DNA from 2 places in the Streptosporangium sp. NPDC023963 genome. Region 1 is predicted to be linked to the other one. Evidence: riboswitches for the same ligand, from Rfam matches in the RefSeq annotation. Region 1 holds a riboswitch; the other holds the start of a gene.

Region 1 (3,200 bases):
CTGGTTGACCTCGACGACCTCGCCGGAGACCGGCGCGAAGATGTCGCTCACCGACTTGGTCGACTCGACCTCGCCGACCGCGTCACCGGCGGTGATCGTCGAACCGACCTCGGGGAGGATCTGCACGAAGACCACGTCGCCCAGCGCCTCGGCGGCGTAGGCGGTGATGCCGACGGTGAGGGTCAGGCCGTCATCGATGCCGGAGATCCACTCGTGTTCCTTGGTGTAGTGCAGTTCCTCGGGAATGCTGCTCATTTTTTCCTCCTGTAGAAAGGCAGTGCGACGACCTCGACCGGCTCGTGGCTGCCCCTGATGTCCACGGCCAGTCCCGACGACAGGCCGTTGTCCACGTAGGCCATGGCGATGGGCCTGCCCAGTGACTGGGAGGGCGCCCCGCTGGTGACCTCGCCGACGACCGTGCCGTCGCCGGCGACCACCACCGGGTACCCGTGCCGGGGCACCCTGCGGCCGGTCGCGATCAGACCGACCAGGCGGCGGGACGGCGGGACGTCCTTGCGTGATTCGAGGGCGGCCCGGCCGACGAAGTCGCCCGGCTTGTCAAACCTCACCACACGGCCCAGCCCGGCGTCGAACGGGGTCAGCCCGGCCGACAGCTCGTTGCCGTACAGCGGCATCCCGGCCTCCAGCCGGAGGGTGTCGCGGGCGGACAGGCCCGCGGGGACCAGGCCGTGCGGCGTGCCCGCCTCGGTGAGGGCGGCCCAGACCGGCTCCGCGTCCTCGGCCGCGACGAACAGCTCGAAGCCGTCCTCGCCGGTGTACCCGGTACGGGCGATGAGGGCCTCGCGGCCCGCGACGACGGCGGGCAGGCCGGCGTAGTACTTGAGCCCGTCGAGGTCGGCGTCGGTGAGCGCGCCCAGGATCTCCGCGGAGCGCGGGCCCTGGATCGCGACCAGCGCGTACCGCTCGGAGCGGTCGTCCACCGCGGCGTCGAAGCCCTTGGCGCGGCCGGTCAGCTCGGCGGCCACCCGCGGATAGTTGGAGGCGTTGGCGACGACCATGAACTCGGCGGGGGCGAGCCGGTAGACGATCAGGTCGTCCAGCACGCCGCCCTCGGCGTCGACGATCATCGTGTAGCGGGCGCGGCCGGGCTCCAGCGCGGAGAGGTGGCCGACCAGCGCGTGGTCGAGGGCCTCGGCGGCCTGCGGCCCGGTCACGAAGATCTCGCCCATGTGGGAGAGGTCGAACAGGCCGGCCGCCTGGCGGACCGCGTTGTGCTCGGCCGACTCGCTGCCGTAGCGGAGCGGCATCAGCCAGCCCGCGAAGTCGGTCAGCGTCGCGCCGAGGGACTCGTGCACGCCGCGCAGCGGCGTAGGTCGGGACATGTGCGCACCTCAGACAAGGGACAGATGAGAGCATCCTCCCCCTCTGTCGTCGGTGCCTGAGAGTTTCATCCGGGTTTTACCGGACTTTCACCTTCGGCGAGGCCGTGGGACCTGCTTTCCAGAGGGCACCTACCCGCACGGTCCTTTGCCTTGAGAGGTTCGCGGGGAGGGCTTGCTCCTTCAGGGGTCCTGGCCTGGGTGTCAGGACGCTCTCCCGCACGGGATTCATCGGTGTCAGCGGCCAGCCTAACCGCCCGAACCGGCCGAGCGAAATCCCCTCGCCGCCCCGAACAGGCCGAGCGAAATCCCCGCGCCGCCCCGATCCGCGCCGGTCAGGGGGTGGCGTGGCGTACCAGCGCCTCGAACAGGGCCGACTCGTCGTCGGTCTCGGGGTGCCACTGGACGGCGACGGCGAAGGGGTGGTCGTCCACCTCCACGGCCTCGATCGTGCCGTCCTCGGCGTGGGCGGTCACGGTCAGGCCCGCGGCCGGCCGGTCGAGGGCCTGGTGGTGGTAGTGGGCCACGTCCACGGTCTCGGCCCCGAAGATCTTCGAGGTCCGGCTGCCGGGGGCGAGCCACACCGGCATCCTGCCGTAACGGCCGGGAGCCGGGGCGTGCCCCGGGTGGCCGACCACGTCGGGCAGGTGCTGGTGCAGGGTGCCGCCCAGCGAGACGTTCAGGACCTGCATGCCCCGGCAGACGCCCAGGAAGGGCAGGCCCCGCTCCAGCGCCGCCCGGACCAGCCCCAGCTCCGCGTCGTCGCGGAACGGCCGGACGTGGCCGGTCCGCTCGTGCGGCTCCTGCCCGTACCGCTCCGGGCCGACGTCCCCGCCGCCGGCCAGGATCAGCCCGTCCAGCCGCCCTGCCAGGGTCGCGGGGTCGCCCGCCGGGGGCAGGATCACCGGCTGCCCGCCCGCGCGGGCCACGTGGTCGACGTAGTCGTACGGCAGGAGCGCGGTGGTCGTCTCCCAGACGGTGAAGCGTGCGGGTTCGACGTAGCAGGTGATGCCGATGACGGGACGGGACATGATCTCCTGTTTCGCCGCGCTTGCACCGAGGTCCTGGCGCCGTGAGCCCATCGTGCCCATCCCGGTGCCCTCCCGCACGTTACCGGCCGCGGCGGGCCGGAGTGCCGCCGGGGGCCACGGGGAAGCGGGCGGCGCGTCCGGTGGCGCGGCACGTGCCGAGAGTTAAGTGGTTAAGTGAACCGGTCGTCGAGGAGGTGGTGCGGAGCCGCCTCTCCCGGTCCTGCCGAGGGGACGAGCGCCATGACGTGGCCGCTGCTCAGGGTGGTTCGTCGGCCGTCGTGGAGAGCGCCGGGGACCGGGGCGGCGTAGTAAAGTGCGCAGCGGGAACACGTCGGATAACCGGTTCAGGTGGAGGTCTTGTGAAGCGACCGACGATCGCCGACATCGCTCGTCGCGCGGGGGTGTCCAAGGTCGCGGTCTCCTACGCGCTGAACGACCGGCCGGGCGTGTCGGAGGCGAGGAGAGACACCATCAAGGCCATCGCCAAGGAGATCGGCTGGCAGCCCAACAGCGCCGCGCGCGCCCTCAACGGGGCACGGGCCCGTGCCGTCGGCCTGACCGTGTGCCGCCCGGCGCGGGTCCTGGGGATGGAACCGTTCTTCATGGAGCTGATCAGCGGCATCGAGAGCGAGCTGTCGGCCCGCTCCTACGCCCTGCTCCTGCAGGTGGTGACCGGCCACGCGCAGGAGGCGGAGGTGTACCGCAGGTGGTGGGGAGAGGGCCGCGTCGACGGCGTCATCCTGGTCGACCTGCACTTCGACGACCCGCGCGTCCCCGCGATCGAGGCCCTGGGCCTGCCGGCCGTGGTGATCGGCCATCCGTCGGAGAC
Region 2 (3,200 bases), on a different contig from region 1:
ACCTGCTCCAGGTGGAGGGGCTCGGTCCTCTCGTCGCAGGTGACGCCCACGTGGTCGGCGTCGACCAGGCGCAGGTTGACCCCGTTGTCGCGGGCCGCGGCGACGACCGCCTCGGCGCGGCCGGGAACCCTGGCGAGCACGGTGTCGAAGAAGGTGTCGTGCACGACCTCGACGCCGCCCTGGCGCAGGCCCTCGGCCAGCACGACGGCGTGCCGGTGGGTGCGACGGCCGATCCTGCGCAGGCCCTCGGGGCCGTGGTAGACGGCGTACATGCCGGCGATCACCGCGAGCAGCACCTGCGCGGTGCAGATGTTGCTGGTGGCCTTCTCGCGGCGGATGTGCTGCTCGCGGGTCTGGAGCGCGAGCCGGTACGCGGGGCGCTGGTCGGCGTCCTGGGAGACGCCCACCAGGCGGCCCGGCAGCTGGCGCTGCAGGCCGTCACGGACGGCCATGTAGGCGGCGTGCGGGCCGCCGAAGCCCATGGGGACGCCGAAGCGCTGGGAGGAGCCGACCGCGATGTCGGCGCCGAGCTCGCCGGGCGCGGCCAGGAGGGTGAGGGCCAGCAGGTCGGCGGCGGCGACCACCTGGGCGCCGCGCGCGTGGGCGGCGTCGGCGATGGCGCGGAAGTCGCGGACCCTGCCGCTGGCGCCGGGATACTGCACGAGCACCCCGAAGCACTCGGGAAGCTCCTCGGTGAAGTCGCTCTCGACCAGCTCGATGCCGAGCGGCTCGGCGCGGGTGCGCAGCACCGCCTTGGTCTGCGGCAGCGCGTCGGCGTCCACCACGAACACCTTCGAGGGGCTGCGGCCCGCGCGGCGGGCCAGGGTCATCGCCTCGGCCGCAGCGGTGGCCTCGTCCAGCAGGGAGGCCCCGGCGACGTCGAGGGCGGTCAGGTCGGAGACGACGGTCTGGAAGTTGATCAGGGCTTCCAGGCGGCCCTGGGAGATCTCCGGCTGGTAGGGCGTGTACGCGGTGTACCAGCCCGGGTTCTCCAGGAGGTTGCGGCGGATGACGCCCGGGGTGATCGTGTCGTGGTACCCCAGGCCGATCATCGAGGTGAGCACGGTGTTGCGCCCGGCGAGGACCCGGAGCTCGGCGAGGGTCTCGGACTCCCCGGCCGCCGGGGGCAGGCTCAGCCGCTCCGAGGAGCGGATCGCCTCGGGCACGGCCACCGCGACCAGGTCGGCGACGGAGGCGAATCCGACCGCCTCCAGCATGCGGGTCTGGCCGGCGTCGTCCGGCCCTATGTGGCGGGTCGCGAAAGCGGGGGAGCCGAGTTCGCTGAGCGATGACAGGTCGGTCATTGGTGAAGCCTCCCGGGACGGGGTGGAGACCGGCGCTGGGCGCGGGCGTATGCCTGGTCTCCCCCTCTGTCATCACGACCGTCGTGCGGGTCGTGACCTGAGAGCTTCACCTGCCCCTTGTCGGGAGGCTTGCACCGTCGGTGAGTCGCGCCTGGCGAGCGCGCCTGCTTTCCAGAGTTGCCTCGTCCGTGCGGTACCGGGTGCCTGAGAGATTCCGGGGAGGTTGCTCCTTCGGCGCCCCGATCGTGGTCGGGGTCTCTCCCGCACAGGGTCAGTGGCAGGTCCGAGTTTACCCGGTTCGTCGTGCTCTGCGACGGCGGGCCAGCTCATCGGCCTGATGATCTCCTAAAGGGCCCTCGCTCGACTCCGCGCGTTCGCCGGGCAGATCCGCGAGGGAGCCCTCCACCTCCTGCCACACCCGTCCCAGAGCTATCCCGAAGACTCCCTGACCGCCCTGGAGGAGGTCGATGACCTCGTCGGGCGAGGTGCACTCGTAGACGCTCACCCCGTCGCTCATCAGGGTGATCCCGGCCAGGTCGTTGACGCCCCGGTCGCGCAGGTGCTGCACGGCGATGCGGATCTGCTGGAGGGAGACGCCGGTGTCGAGGAGACGCTTGACGACCTTGAGGACCAGGATGTCGCGAAAGCCGTACAGCCGCTGGGAGCCGGAGCCGTGGGCGGCCCGCACGGTGGGCTCGACCAGGCCGGTGCGCGCCCAGTAGTCGAGTTGCCGGTAGGTGATGCCGGCCGCGGAACAGGCCGTGGGGCCTCGGTAACCGATGTCGGCGGGCACCTTCACCGGTTGCCCGTCGAACAGCAGACCCTCTTCACCCGCGCGCTGACGTGCCGACTGGCGCCGTTCCGGGTCATCCTGATCGGCGTTTCTACCCTCGCCGCTGCTGACCGCCACGCGGACCTCCGGCTTTCTCTCATCCCACGGCCTGATCTGGGGGTTTACGCACGACCGCGGGTTTCACTTGCACCGTAGGACTGGGGCCAAGTCCAGTCAACGACCCCACTCGGCGCGTCGTGAAGCGTAAATGCACCGAAATTCCTACCCCGCGCGGCCGAAGTCCTCGGGCGTGATCGTGTCAAGGAACTCCCTGAACTTCTCCACCTCGTCCTCCTGGTCGTCCGGGATGATCACCCCTGCCTCCCGGACCACGTCCTCACTCGCGAAGATACGTGCGCCGGTGCGAAGTGCCAAGGCGATCGAGTCCGAGGGGCGCGCGCTCACCTCGACCCCGTTGGAGAACACGAGATCGGCGAAGAAGATGCCGTCGCGCAGGGCGACGATGTTGACCGTGCTCAGCCGGACCCCGAGCCCTTCGAGCACGTCGCGGAACAGGTCATGCGTGAGCGGCCGGGGCGGTGGTTCCTCGGCCTGGGCCATGGCGATCGCCGTGGCCTCCGTCATGCCGATCCAGATAGGTAGGTAACGCTCCCCATGCGTCTCTTTCAGCAAGACGATCGGCTGGTTGGAGGGCATCTCAACTCGAACGCCCACGACCTCCATCTGCAACACGGGCTGCTCCGTCTTCGCTGGATTCCGACCGGTTTGTTCAACGTAACACTCGTGGGGGTACGAGTGCCTGGTCAGGTTCTCACCGGCCCAGGGCCCCACGAACGCCGGAACGCAGCAGGGAGGCGTGCAATTCCAGCAGCAGGCCGGAGATCTCCCTGGCCGTCTCGTCGGCCTGGTCGATGGCCCCGGGCCTGCGGCGGCGCAGGAGCGGGGCGACGGCCTGCTCCACCAGACCGGCCTCGCGCTCCGCGGCGGCCTTGACGGCTCGCAGATGGCGGGCCCGCAGGCCGAAGGCGGCCAGGGCTCCGACGCTGCGGGCCACGGCCAGCGCCTCGGCGTCGTAGTAGCGGGCCACGGCGGCCAGCAGGCCG

The links. Region 1 has a riboswitch for glycine ahead of gcvT (glycine cleavage system aminomethyltransferase GcvT). Riboswitches for the same ligand answer to the same signal wherever they lie in the genome.
Region 2: linked by a shared signal. The riboswitch ahead of gcvP (aminomethyl-transferring glycine dehydrogenase) and the one ahead of gcvT (glycine cleavage system aminomethyltransferase GcvT) in region 1 are both predicted to bind glycine.

What each region holds. Positions count from the first base shown of each region.
Region 1 is NZ_JBEZZK010000002.1:1,038,130-1,041,329, forward strand. It holds gene gcvH (glycine cleavage system protein GcvH) at 1-255, opposite strand, end outside; gene gcvT (glycine cleavage system aminomethyltransferase GcvT) at 252-1,343, opposite strand; glycine riboswitch at 1,377-1,471, opposite strand; glycine riboswitch at 1,472-1,570, opposite strand; gene AB0F88_RS10555 (gamma-glutamyl-gamma-aminobutyrate hydrolase family protein) at 1,676-2,371, opposite strand; gene AB0F88_RS10560 (LacI family DNA-binding transcriptional regulator) at 2,731-3,200, shown strand, end outside.
Region 2 is NZ_JBEZZK010000020.1:35,440-38,639, reverse strand. It holds gene gcvP (aminomethyl-transferring glycine dehydrogenase) at 1-1,304, opposite strand, end outside; glycine riboswitch at 1,486-1,578, opposite strand; gene AB0F88_RS38150 (MerR family transcriptional regulator) at 1,594-2,124, opposite strand; gene AB0F88_RS38145 (bifunctional nuclease family protein) at 2,359-2,829, opposite strand; gene AB0F88_RS38140 (MerR family transcriptional regulator) at 2,909-3,200, opposite strand, start outside.